DNA from 3 places in the Pseudoalteromonas sp. SCSIO_11900 genome. Region 1 is predicted to be linked to each of the others. Evidence: predicted binding sites of a transcription regulator. Region 1 holds the regulator's gene; each other region holds the start of a gene.
The links. The regulator sigma-54, encoded in region 1, starts transcription at its own class of promoters, with help from an activator protein. The targets are predictions, from matches to a motif close to GTTGGCACGNNNNTNGNNT.
Positions count from the first base shown of each region.

Region 2: a site for sigma-54 is predicted at 2,930-2,948, ahead of BG00_RS01475 (BON domain-containing protein). Genes of this name have one in related genera too.
Region 3: a site for sigma-54 is predicted at 2,406-2,424, ahead of dps (DNA starvation/stationary phase protection protein Dps). Genes of this name have one in related genera too.

Region 1 is NZ_KK070023.1:1,308,545-1,313,165, forward strand. Features, by position in the region: gene BG00_RS06060 (HPr family phosphocarrier protein) at 1-103, opposite strand, end outside; gene rapZ (RNase adapter RapZ) at 122-964, opposite strand; gene ptsN (PTS IIA-like nitrogen regulatory protein PtsN) at 984-1,436, opposite strand; gene hpf (ribosome hibernation promoting factor) at 1,441-1,728, opposite strand; gene BG00_RS06080 (RNA polymerase factor sigma-54) at 1,755-3,254, opposite strand; gene lptB (LPS export ABC transporter ATP-binding protein) at 3,589-4,314, opposite strand; gene lptA (lipopolysaccharide transport periplasmic protein LptA) at 4,311-4,621, opposite strand, start outside.
Region 2 is NZ_KK070023.1:316,873-321,493, reverse strand. Features, by position in the region: gene yaaA (peroxide stress protein YaaA) at 1-729, shown strand, start outside; gene BG00_RS01480 (mechanosensitive ion channel family protein) at 835-1,791, shown strand; gene BG00_RS01475 (BON domain-containing protein) at 2,536-2,856, opposite strand; gene srmB (ATP-dependent RNA helicase SrmB) at 3,096-4,322, opposite strand; gene BG00_RS01465 (tRNA1(Val) (adenine(37)-N6)-methyltransferase) at 4,399-4,621, shown strand, end outside.
Region 3 is NZ_KK070023.1:1,451,451-1,456,071, forward strand. Features, by position in the region: gene BG00_RS06720 (SulP family inorganic anion transporter) at 1-1,608, opposite strand, end outside; gene dps (DNA starvation/stationary phase protection protein Dps) at 1,795-2,319, opposite strand; gene corA (magnesium/cobalt transporter CorA) at 2,668-3,624, shown strand; gene BG00_RS06735 (DUF2237 family protein) at 3,658-4,020, opposite strand; gene BG00_RS06740 (CBS domain-containing protein) at 4,177-4,596, opposite strand.

The DNA of each region.
Region 1 (4,621 bases):
TGATTGTGGCATCAAATTGCACAGAAAGCTGAGCTAATACTGTCGCCGCTCTAGCGTGTAATCCTAATTTGTTTTTTATTAAAAATGTATTTTCTAAGCGCATGACATGTTCTCGCAAGCTTTATTCTTGTTCTCGGTGGCGAATTTTTACATTGGGATGACTCATTGCAAAGCTTTCGCCAATGGTTTGCGCTAAATAAACAGAGCGGTGTTGCCCACCGGTGCAGCCAATTGCAATAGTTAAGTAGCTGCGATTATTTCGTTCTAAATGCGGCAGCCATGTTTGCACAAATGTTTGAATTTGCCATGTAAATTTTTGCACTATACTGTGACTTGCTAGGTAGTCTTTTACTGGTTGATCCAGCCCTGTAAGTAGCTTTAGTTCAGGCTCCCAATGCGGGTTTGGTAAAAAACGGGCATCGAATACGTAATCTGCTTCTTTAGGGAGGCCGTGTTTAAAACCAAATGACTCAAAGGTAATGATCAGTTGTTTATCTTTTTTTCCGAGTATTTTTTCACGAATAGACTCAGCAAGCTGATGCACACTTAAATCTGTGGTATCAATCATATAATCAGCACGATTAATCAATACATCAAGCAGTTGTTTTTCTTTTTTTATGGCTAAATCAAGCGGCAAAGAATCAATAGATAAAGGGTGAAGACGACGCGTTTCCGAAAAGCGTTTTATTAATGTTTGATCGTCACTGTCTAAATAAAATACCGTTGGTTTAGTAAAACCAGGTAAATATTCAATGATTTCATTAAACTGCTGTTGCTCTTTAGGTAGGTTACGTACATCAACACTCACAGCAATTTTATTATAACTGTCGGAAACACTGCGCACTAATGATGGTAATAAATTAAGAGGAATATTGTCTACACAATAATAACCTAAGTCTTCCACAACGCGTAACGCCACAGATTTACCTGACCCTGAGCGACCGCTTATAATTATTAATTCCATTTACCACCTTTCTTTATTACTACGATTGACTGACGATAACCTGATACAGTTCGCTATCCGATTTGGCGGCGCGTAACTGTTTACAAAATTCTTTATCATTGAGCTTATCAGCAATCGTGGCTAGCGTCTTCAAATGCTGCTGATTATCGCCATCGGGAACAATTAACGCGACAAAAATGTCAACCGGTCGGTTATCAATCGCATCAAAATTAATAGCTGTTTCGCTCACTAAAATCAAAGCTAGGGGTTCTTGAGCACCACTCATGCGACCATGTGGAATAGCAATGCCTCGACCAATGCCTGTACTTCCAAGCTTTTCTCTTGCAGTTAATGCATTAAGAATATCTTGTTGTGTTAAATAGGGCAGCTTATTGTGAGCCAATTCACTGATAAATTCTAAAATTCTTTTTTTACTATTAAAAAGGACCGCAGCTTTACTGCAGTCCTGACAGATAAGTGAGCTTAGTTTCATAGTGTTAGTGTCGAGCAAGTTTCTCTTTGTGTTTAATTACTTGACGATCTAGCTTGTCAATGAGCGAGTCTATAGCGGCATACATATCTTGATGCTCAGTAGAAGCAAAAATCTCAGCGCCACTAACATGAACGGTTGCTTCAGCTTTTTGGTTTAGTTTTTCTACATCGAGAATAACGTGCACATTCGTTATGTGATCAGTGTGCCTCTGTAACTTCGAAAATTTGCTATTTACGTAGTCTCTAAGCGAGTCGGTAATATCTACATGACGACCAGTTAAATTCAGTTGCATAAACATTTTCCTCTTTGTTGTACGCCTTAAATCAAACTTTTACGTTGATTAGACGGGGGAATAGCTAGAGATTCGCGATATTTTGCTATAGTTCTCCTCGCTACTTTAATTCCTTGCTCTGCCAATATATCTGCAATTTTACTATCACTCAATGGTTTAGCTGAGTTTTCTGCAGCGATTAATTTTTTAATTAATGCTCGTATTGCTGTTGATGAGCATTCGCCACCATTTTCAGTACTTACATGGCTTGAAAAGAAATATTTAAGCTCAAAAATGCCACGTGGTGTGTGCATGTATTTTTGCGTAGTAACACGTGAAATAGTCGACTCGTGCATTTCCACCATTTCAGCCACATCGTTAAGTACCATAGGCTTCATCGCCTCAGGACCATGTTCAAAAAAGGCCTGTTGTTGCTGCACAATACAGTTAGTTACTTTAAGCAGCGTGTCGTTTCTACTTTCTAAGCTTTTTATAAACCATTTAGCCTCTTGTAAGTGCGAGCGAATAAACTGGCTATCACCACTTGATTTAACCGTACGCGACATAGCTGCATATTGGCTATTTACTCTGATCTTAGGCATGCTATCTGGGTTTAGTTCAACCACCCAACGGCCTTTTACTTTTTTAACCGACACGTCAGGAATAACGTACTCAGACTCTTCTCTGACAATAGTGTCTGCCGGTTTTGGGCTGAGCGTATGAATCAGCGTCATGATTTCTTTAAGCTCATCTTCTTTAAGCTTTGTTTTTTTCATCAACGTGCGATAATCACGCGCAGCCAGTAAATCAATATGATCGGTTAAGATCATTTTTGTTTCGTTTAAAAAAGGTGTGTCTTTATCAAATTGATTTAGCTGAATACACAAGCACTCTTGTAAACTACGCGCGGCTATTCCCACTGGATCAAATAGTTGAATACGCTTTAGTACCGCTTCTATTTCGTCAAGTTCAACTTCATCTTCGGCGTCGTTTTCTTGGTTAAAGCTTTCTAATATTTCTTCACAGCTAAGGGTTAGAATCCCTGAGTCGTCCACAGCTTCTACAATTGCAATAGCTATCGCTTCATCGGTAGGGCTAAACGGCGTCAGTTGAAGTTGCCACATTAAATACTCATGCAGCGTTTCAGTCGAAGAGCCTTGATAAATAGATTCATCTTCTGGCATTGGGCCCGATGAAGAGGCAGGCGCAGCACTCATATATTCATCCCAAGTGACATCCATAGCCATATCATCGCTAATGGTGTCTTTGGTCATTGCTTCACCGCTATCTTGCTCATACTCGCTAGGTTTATCGTCGGCTGAGGCACTTAGCGTTAAGTCATCGTTATCGGCTTTTTGTTCGTTTTTACCTGCAGTGTCTTCGCTGTAATCGTGTTCTTCAACTTCAAGCAAGGGGTTGCTATCGAGCGCTTCTTGAATTTCTTGCTGGAGATCCAATGTACTGAGTTGCAATAAGCGAATTGCTTGTTGCAACTGTGGAGTCATTGTAAGTTGCTGGCCCATGCGCAGCTGTAATGATTGCCTCATGTATCTCTAACAATCCTTTTAAATTACGGTCTGTTGACCTTTACGATTAAAATTTGTTCAAACTAGGGGCGGTTTAATTGCGGCGCGAGGTTTGTAACCTAGTGGGCTAAGTCAAAACCGAGCAACAAAGAGTAAATCGTCCCTAGGCAGAACCCGAAGGGCAGCGCCTGTTTGGCATTGATGCTGCGTTATCGCCTATTTATGGGGGAATACCACACCACATAGGCTCTGCCTTGCCTAAATACCAAACAGACTGCTGCAAATTCAACCTTGATAGGTCAACAGACCTAAGTATGATTAATCTTAGCAGATGCTTAGTGGAATAACACACATATTAGAGCTTGAACTGCTCGCCCAAATAAACATCGCGTACTGTTTTATCGTTTAATACGTATTCAGGAGTGCCTGATGCAATTAACTCCCCATGAGAAACTATGTAGGCTTTTTCACAAACATCAAGTGTTTCGCGCACGTTATGATCTGTAATAAGGACGCCAATGCCACGGTTTTTAAGATGCTCTATAATCTTTTTAATATCTAATACTGAGATAGGATCAACCCCCGCAAAGGGTTCGTCTAAAAGGATAAATTTAGGGTTTGCTGCAAGCGCGCGAGCAATTTCAACGCGGCGACGTTCACCACCTGATAAAGCCATACCTTGACTATCGCGGATATGCTGAATGCTAAATTCATCAAGTAAATTATTTAAAGTATCTTCGCGTTGTTGTTTATTTAATTCTTTACGTGTTTCTAAGATAGCCATTAAGTTTTGATAAACAGTCAGCTTTCTAAAAATAGACGACTCTTGCGGTAAATAACCAATCCCTAAACGCGCTCGGCTGTGCATCGGTAATAAAGTAATATCTTTATCATCAATTGATATTTTGCCTTTATCGCTAGGTACAAGGCCTACAATCATATAAAAGGTGGTGGTTTTACCTGCACCATTAGGGCCAAGTAACCCCACAATACTGCCAGCTTCAACCTCTAGGCCAACGTTTTTCACCACTTCACGACCTTTGTAGCTTTTAGCTAATAGCTCTGCTTTTAATGTGCTCATGGTTGGCCTTTATCATCTTCTTTTTTATTTTCAACAGGCACTAAAATAGTGTGTACACGGTCTGTTGAGTTTTCGTCTTTTTCTGCGCTAATTAACTGCTGCTCGATATCGTAAGTGATACTTTTAGCTGTTATTTTTTGACCTGCTTGAGCAATGCTTGCATCGCCGATTAAGGTTAAAAAACGCAGCGACACATCGTAACGCACTTCATTAGCACTGGCGCTCATTATGGTGCCATCAGCTTGTGTTTCTTCAAAATATGCAGGGCTGCCTGTGGCAATTAATAACTGTTTGTTATCGCCTAGGT
Region 2 (4,621 bases), 990 kb from region 1:
GCAACAGATAAGTTCACTCAACCTGAATTACTTGAGCACAGCGAAGCGCTCATGAAAGTATGCCGTGAACTAACTCCTGCGCAAATTGGTAGTTTAATGAAAATTAGCGATAAACTCGCAGGCCTCAACGCAGCGCGTTTTAGTGAGTGGGCACAACCATTCACTACTAATAATGCTAAACAGGCCGTGCTTGCCTTTAACGGCGATGTATACGGCGGGTTAGATGCTAATACCCTCACTACTAAGCAGCTTGATTACGCTCAAGACCATTTACGTATACTTTCGGGATTATACGGAGTATTAAAGCCGCTTGATCTAATGCAGGCTTATCGCTTAGAAATGGGTACAAAACTTGAAAATAGCCGGGGTAAAAACTTATATGAGTTTTGGGGCAGTATTATTGCTAATAAACTTAACGACGTATTAGCGGCACAAGATGCACAATACTTAGTAAATCTAGCCTCTAACGAATACTTTAAAGCAGTAGATAAAAAAACGCTTAACGCACACATTATTACACCACACTTTAAAGACTGTAAAAACGGCCAATATAAAGTGATTAGCTTTTACGCTAAAAAAGCGCGCGGCATGATGGCACGCTACATCATTGAAAATCAAGTGACTCAATTAAGCCAACTCAAAGAGTTTACTGTGGCCGGCTATTACTTTAGCCCAGAGGCAACCACCAAAGAACTTGAACCGGTATTTTTACGCGAAGAGCAAAACTAACTCATCGTTTAAAGTATTTAATAAGCCATGCATTGCATGGCTTTTTTATACTGGCGTTATTTTTGCAGGCCTTAGATTACTAACCCTAACTAAGGTATAAAATAAATGCTCTCAATTCCCTCAATTACAGAAGCCGAAAAGTTGATAGAAGAAAAGCTTGGCGGTTGGTTTGATGTAGTTATAAGTCATATCCCAAACTTTATCGTTGCAGTAATTATTGCCATTATATTTTCATTTATTGCCCGTTTGGCAGGCAAAGGAATGAAAAATGTTTTACGTCGCTCGCTCGACTCTACGCAAATTGCCGATTTAATGGCCTCAATATTTAAAGTTATTGTACTGAGTGTGGGGGTATTTATTGCCCTTGATTTTATGGGCTTAAAAAGTACCGTCACTTCTCTGCTTGCTGGTGCAGGTATTGTTGGTCTTGCCATTGGTTTTGCTTTTCAAGATATGACCGAAAACCTGATAGCGGGTATTGCCATGGGAATTCGTAAACCGTTTAAAGCGGGTGATGTCATAGAAACCGATAATGTGTTTGGTTCGGTACACTCAATAAACTTGCGCAACACACTAATAGAGAGCTTTTACGGGCAATTGATACTAGTACCTAATAAAATACTATTTAGAAATGTACTGCGTAATTACAGTACCTTAGGGGTAAGACGAATCGAAGTGCCGGTGGGTATTTCTTACGCTGACGACATAGAAAAAGCCAGTGAGGTCATCGTCGACAAAATTAACCAATTTGACTTTGTGATCCGCAAAAATGAAACCGCTGTTTATGCCGAAGGCTTTGGTGATAGCAGTATAAACTTGTTGGTGTGGTTTTGGATCAAATACCCTGGTGAGCCTGATTTTATGACAGTGCGTCACAAAGGGGTTGTGGCCGTTAAGCAAGCACTCGATGCCGCTGATATTAGTATTCCGTTTCCTATTCGTACGTTGGATTTTGGTATAAAGGGCGGTGAAAAACTCGATGCCATGATAAGTGATAAAATAAATCTGCAGTCAGCAAATAAAGAGGGTGACAATAATACTGATGCAAGCCAAGGTGAGTAAATAATTTAAAACCCCGAAGGTAAAAGCATTGGGAAATAGTTACTGACTATCAGCGCGTTTTTACAAAGTAAAACGCGCTTTTTATAATAAATAATATAAGGGACTGTTAACCTTTGCGGATTAAAATTAGTTCAAACTAAGAGCTATTTAATCGCGACGCGAGGTTTGTTGCCTAGTGGGCTCGATAACTGCTCCTGCTTTATTCTACTGGCTTACATCCATGTAATAATAAGTAAAAACCGAGCAAAGCTTCCGTATCCAGCTCACACTCCTTACCACCATCCATATAGACAACAAAGAGTAAATGTCCCTGGGCAGAACCTTTGGCTAAATACCAAACAGACTGCTGCAAATTCAACCTTGAAAGAACAACAGACCCAATTGATAACCTGAAGTAATTAAAGCCTTGCGCTAACGCCTTAAAAACGCCTCAATTAGAAAACTATATCGATAAGGTTTCTCATCTCAAAATAGATTATTTAATCAACCGAACTAGAGCCCAAGCTTGATGTAAGCGCTTTATAATAAGTGTTTATAAATAAAGGTTTCAAAAGTATAAGCAGCTGCAATGAGCGTCGCGATTGATGCGTAAACTAAAAGGCATTTAATTAAGTTTTTAAACTGGCTTGGGAATATGCTCTGCAGTGAATTATATTGTGCAAACTATAAAAAAGCGCCGCTTGTGTTGGAGAAACAAGCAGCGCTGAGGGATAAGTTAAGTGTATTAGTTAAGAAAAAGTTATATTAAATGACACTAATTTTGTTATGAATGATTTTAACCCCATCCATATTTTCTAAAAACTTTTGTGCAAGAGCGCGTTCAAAACCGTTATTGGCTTCGCCTTTAAGTTCAACGTCACCGTCATTAACGTGTACGTTTAGTTTTTCTAACTTTAAATTTGGGTTAGTGCGCAATTCATGAGTAATAGATTGTTGTAAATTAGGTTGTGTAGCCACACTGCTAACTACAGCTAAATGCGTTGCTGCACTGACTTTAAAAGCAGAGGCTAATAAAAATAAACAACAAAACGAAATAAAACCGATAGTAAATTTAATGCGACTCATAACTATATCCTTAGTGTGTTACTAAAAAACAATGCCATTACTCGGCGTTTTAATACTCGTATATTCGATAGGGTTACAAGTTTCATTCCAAGATTAACTATTTGAAATAAATTACTATTTTATTAATTGGTTATTCAGCTAAGTATTTTTTACATATTACTATGAATAGCTTACTCACTGTTTTTAAGCCACAAAAAAGCCGACAAACGTCGGCTCAATTAAATGTGTTAAAGCTAAAGCTATTTTTTCTTTTTAGCTTTGGCTTTTTTCTTTGCTTTCATTTTTACTGGATCTTTACGCTTTTTAACCGGTGGTTTGGCTTCTTTATGCTTTGGCTCTAATCCTTTAAATACACGGCGTTTTAGCTTTTGCTCTATGTAACGTTCTACTTTGTAAAGTATGCCAATGTCGTGCGCTTCAATGAGTGAAATTGCAATACCTTTTTTACCCGCGCGACCTGTACGGCCAATACGGTGTACGTATACATCTGCAGTGCGAGGCATATCAAAATTAATTACGTGGCTTATATCAGCTACATCAATACCGCGCGCGGCGACATCAGTTGCTACCAAAATGCGAGTTTTGCCACTGTGGAAATTTTCCATGGCTTTCATGCGTTTGTCTTGTGGCATTTCACCACGTAGCCACGCAGCTTTTACGCCGTTATTGGTTAGTTCACCAATAAGGGTTTCAAGACGCTCACGGGTTTTTACAAACACAATCGCTTTACTTACGTCAGGGCCATTTAAGGTGTTAACTAATAGCTCAAGTTTATGATGATAATCATCCGCTAAATGAACCCATTGATGTATTTTAGCTTTTTCTTTGCGTGATGATTCGGCTTCAAGTAGCGCGGGGTCGTTTAAAATACGCTCAGCAAATAATTCTACGCTGTCACCTTCAAGGGTGGCTGAGAATAAAAAGCACTGACGACGGTTTTTAGCTTCATCACAAATGCGCAGCATTTCTTTACGAAAACCCATGTCGAGCATGCGGTCGGCTTCATCAAGAATGAGCATTTCTACGTTTTCTGCGTGGAAGTTTTCGGTTTCCAAATACTCCATTAAACGCCCAGGTGTGGCGATTAAAATGTCGTTATTATTTTCAAAAATTTCTTTGTGTGTACCGTAGTTTATACCGCCGGTAACCACCCCAATTTTTAACTGGGTTTGCTTTGCAAGTAACTCACATTGTTCATGAATTTGATAAGCAAGCTCGCGCGTTGGGGTCATAATTAATACCCGTGCAAAGCCCGGATCACGACGCGGAAAATCCATTAAATATTGAATTGCCGGAATTAAAAATGCCGCCGTTTTACCTGTACCTGTTGGTGCAGACGCTAAAATATCGCGTCCTTGCAACGCCTCAGGAATGGCTTGTTGTTGAATGCTAGTGGGAGTTTCATAGCCCATTTTATTAATAGCATTGAGTAGCTTATCATCAAGATCAAATTCAGAAAATTGCATAGAGTGTCAAAAATAGGGGACAATTGCCGTTAATTATACGCACTTAAACCTGCTTGGTGAATGAAAAGGTGAAAAAATGTCTGGTTTTGCATTTAAACAATTTAAGGTTGAGCACGACCAGTGCGCCATGAAGGTCTCTACCGATGGTATTTTACTGGGCGCATGGGCTGATTTAAGCCACGCAAATACGTTACTTGATATAGGAACAGGTACAGGGTTACTGGCTCTAATGTGTAAGCAACGAGCGCCACATTTAAAGGTGAGCGCGGTTGAAGTTGATGAAGCAGCCTATCAGCAGG
Region 3 (4,621 bases), 140 kb from region 1:
GGCGATACCAGCGGTTTTAAACCAAGAAAGTAGCTGGCGTTTTCTTCCCGCTAGCTCTAATCGAATACCTCGTTTTTTAAATATCACATCTAGGTCTGCGAGCATGGCCATAACGCTTAAATCAAGATGAGTGAAGCAGGGCACAGCATCAATAATGACACATTGCGTGTCGTCTTTTTGCCTTGCGTATTGCTCAAGTAATCTGCGTTTAAAGTAGCTGGCATTAAAGTAAGTTAAAGGTGAATTAAAGCGATAAATAAACACGCCTTGCACTGCTTTTGCTTTATCTGTGGCGTCTAAACTTCTTACTACACCGTTAACATCTACGCCGAGTATATTGTCGGTTGGGCGCATAACAGTTCGAATAAATTGAAATACCCCTAGTAATACAGCAAGGGTAATTCCTGGTATAACACCAATAAACAGCACAGCAAAAAGTGTGGCTGAGGCTAAGTAAAATGCCTGCTTATCTTTAAATTTTAATTGCCAGACTGCCTTTAAATCAAGCAGGTGAACAGAGGCAATTATTAATACAATCCCGAGTGAAGCACTGGGAATAAACTCAAGCGGCGCCGTTAAAAAAAGAGCGATAACACCAATAATAGCGGCAGCTATAATCGAAACTAATTGGGTTTTTCCGCCAGACTCGTCGTTTACGGCTGTGCGTGAGTCGGCACCACTAACGGCAAAGCCTTGTGATAATGCTGACGCTAAATTAGCGATGCCCAAGGCTCTAAATTCTTTATCGGCATCGATGTCGTAGCCATTCTTTGCTGCAAAGCTTCGCGCTGTTAGCATCATGCTGACAAAGCTAACTATGGCTAAGTTGAGTGCCGGTACAACAAGTTCTCGAATAATACCCACGTCAAATACTGGGGTGTTAAACACGGGCAAACCACCAGTTACTGTGCCTATGGTTTTTATTTCAAATTGCTCTAAATTAAAAAACCAAACGAATACCGCACCTAGTGCAATGGCAAACATAGAGGCTGGCCATGTAGGTTTTAAGCGCTTTAACACAAAGTAAACGCCGAGGGTAAATAAAGCCATTAATAAGGTGGGAATATGAGTTTGCGATAAATACGTAGGAACGCCACCTAATCGCTCAAGCAAATAGCGCTCATCAAAGGTAAAGCCAAATACTTTAGAAAACTGACCAACAATAATGGTAATAGCCACACCGTTTAGTAACCCCATTAAAATTGGTTTAGATAAAAAGTCGGCTAATACACCTAGCTTAAAGCGGCTGGCAATAAAGCACCAAAAACCGGTCATTGCGGTCATGGTGATCACTAATTGCCAATGTTTAAAGCTATCGCCTGCAGCAAGTGGAGTAACAACTGCAGCAATAACCGCACATGTTGCGGCATCAGGGCCAATAATAAGCTGTTTAGAGGTACCAAAAAGTGCATAAAGCATCATAGGTAATACGCAAGAATACAGGCCAACTGCAGCATTAACGCCTGTAAGTTGCGCATAAGCTATAGCAACAGGTAAAGCAACGGCTGCAACCGATAATGCCGCCCTCACATCATCAGCAAACCATTGACGTTGATAATTAAATAAGCTGTGTAAACCTGGCATAAAGCTATATAGACGCGACAACACTTCAAATTCCCTGCTAATAATTAGGAGTAGATAGTAAGTTCTCTTTAATAATAAGTATAGTAACTAAACGTGTTAGATGCGCTAAAGAGGGGGGTTCTAGTGTATTAATAAGAGGAATGTAGTTTAAAAACAAAAAAGCCCAGCAAGTTACTGGGCTTTGTAAGTAAAAAATGACTGCTTTAAAAATTAGCTATTCAATTGACCAGTTGATGATTCTATGTGGGCGCGAACAAACCACTGATATTGCTCAAGCTCTGCAAGTTGCGCAATGATCATATCTTCAGATACCGGATCAAGCTCAGCAAGTGATTCTATGGCTTTACGGTGATCACTGTTAACGCCGTTATATACTTTGTCTAATGCGGCTAAGTGTTCAGTTACTAAGCCTTTACCTATGGCGTAATCTTCCCATGTACGACGCTCAACAATCGATTTTGGTGTGCCAACTGGGACGCCGCCTAAAGTGGCAATACGTTCTGCTATGGTGTCAGTCATTTCACGGACGGTTTCTACTTGTGGGTCTAGCATTTCATGTACGCCAATAAAGTTTGGACCTACTACATTCCAATGAATATGTTTTAAAGTTAGCTGTAAATCAATTAGCGCTACCATGCGATTTTCTAGTACAGATATTGCTTTATTTGCTGATTCGTTTTTTACACCGGGAGCGGTAAATTCAGCGACTTTATTTGCATTATTACTGTTACTCATGATTCCTCCTACTATTTCAAAAATAGTGCTCGCTTTACTCTAGTGAGTATTTAAATTGCGATAACGAACACCTCTTGTATTTATCGAAGCAATGGGCATGCCGATTGAACTTTTAACTTAACTAATTGAAATATGTTGATTTAATTTTTATTTAATAAAGTTTTAAGGAGTGTTTAGCTTAACGGGTATGAAAAATATGCACTTTTTTGTAAATTCTGCAAAACAGCAATACTTTAAAGTGTTAGCGAATAGCGTGCCCTTTATAGTGGTTATAATGAAGGTATTATCATTGTTGATTAATGTCCTGTTACATATAATCAACCCAAAGATTCATTAAAGGAGAAGTGTATGTTGAGGTTTTTTTCCATCGAGCAAGGAGTAATCAAAGAGTTAGCGCCTTTACCTGATACCCCTGTTGAAGTATCCATAAAGAATGCACATTGGATTGATACTATTAATCCAACACCGCAGGAGCAAAATGCGCTTGCAAAAACGCTCAATATAACTTTTCCAGATTCGGTAGATGTAGAAGAGATTGAAACGTCGTCTAGGTGCTTTATCGATAATGAAGGTTTACATGTGCATGCATTGTTTATGTCACCTAATGAAGGGCGATTTAATACTGTAACGGTAGCTTGTTTGTTGCAAAACAATTGCTTACTTACTATTCGTGATGAGGAATTGGCTGATTTTAGACTACTGCGCTTAAGAGCGCGCAAAGGTCAGGTGGCATGCGATACAGCAAAACAATTATTAATCACTTTATTTGATCAAAAAGTTGAAAACCACGCGGATATGCTCGAAGACATGCATCATCAATTAGAGAAGCTCAGTGCTTATGTACTTGAAGAAGATAACTCAGACTTAGAAGAGGCGGTTGGTCGCATAGCTCGCTTAGAAGATGCTAATGGTAAGGTGCGTTTATGTTTAATGGATACGCGACGCAATATTTCGTTTTTAATACGCCGTATAGGCGCGCAAAATGACGAGCGCGAATCTCTTCGAGAAATTGTACTCGATATAGAAACTTTAATGTCGCACTGTACCTTTTTATTCGACAAGGTGAACTTTTTGATGGATTCAACACAAGGCTTTATTAATATTGAACAAAATCAAATTATTAAAACCTTTTCTATTGCCTCAGTGGTTTTCTTACCGCCTACAGTAGTGGCTAGTGTGTATGGTATGAATTTTAATATAATGCCTGAGCTACAATGGGAATGGGGTTATCCATTTGCAATTGGCATTATGTTGCTGTCGGGCTTTGCCCCTTATTTATTTTTTAAACATAAAGGGTGGTTATAATACTTTAATATTGCAAGCTGAGCGCTCAAATCATTACCCGGTATATTGATGTGCTTTTAATACTTCAAGGGGAATAATATCTAGCGCTTTTTGGTTTGTTGCTTCAAGTACAACAGGAGGAGCAACATTTGCAGCAATGGCATGATACCAACGAATCGCACATAAGCACCACTTATCGCCAGCTTTTAAGCCCGCAAAATTATACAAAGGATTAGGGCTAATTAAATCGTTACCTTGCGCCTTAGAAAACTGCAAAAATTCGTCGGTCATAATGGCGCATACACTGTGATTGCCAAAGTCTGAATCTGGTACATAGCAAAATCCCTCACGGGTATAGCCACCGTTGCCACAGCAAAGTTGTAAGCGAGTTCCTAGTACATTTAATTGATTAGCCATATGAAAACTTACCTTGTAATAACCATTAAAAGCAGGGTGTTTACCATAACAGGCTGTTAGTGACTTAGCTATCTATGCTGTTAATTTTATATATCTGTTAAGTGAGTAAAAACTGTATTTGGCAAAGCTAAATACAGTTTCATTAAAGAAGAGTATTTACGAGAGAAGTGCTGCAGCTAAACGTACAAAATCAGAAGACGTTAAAATACCTACTAGCTGGCCTTGCTCGCTAACAACGGGCATGCAACCGTGGCGATTATCTACAAAAAACTTAACCACATCTGATAGCGGCTGCTCTGGGGTTACACTAATAAAATCACTCACCATAATATCTTCTACTTTTGTGAGCTTTTCTTTGCGTTGTAATGCATTAGCACCAAATGTTGCCATGATACCCATGACTTTGGCGACCATTATTTTTTGTGTGAGCATACCGACAAATGCGCCGTCTTCGTCAATAACAGGAATATGGCGAACGTTTTTTTCTTTCATTAAATTATGTGCGTCATGCAAAGTGCTTTTTACGTTCACTGAAAATGGGTTCGGTGTCATTAAGTCTTTAACGTTTTGACTCATGTTTATTCCTTTATATTATCTGTAG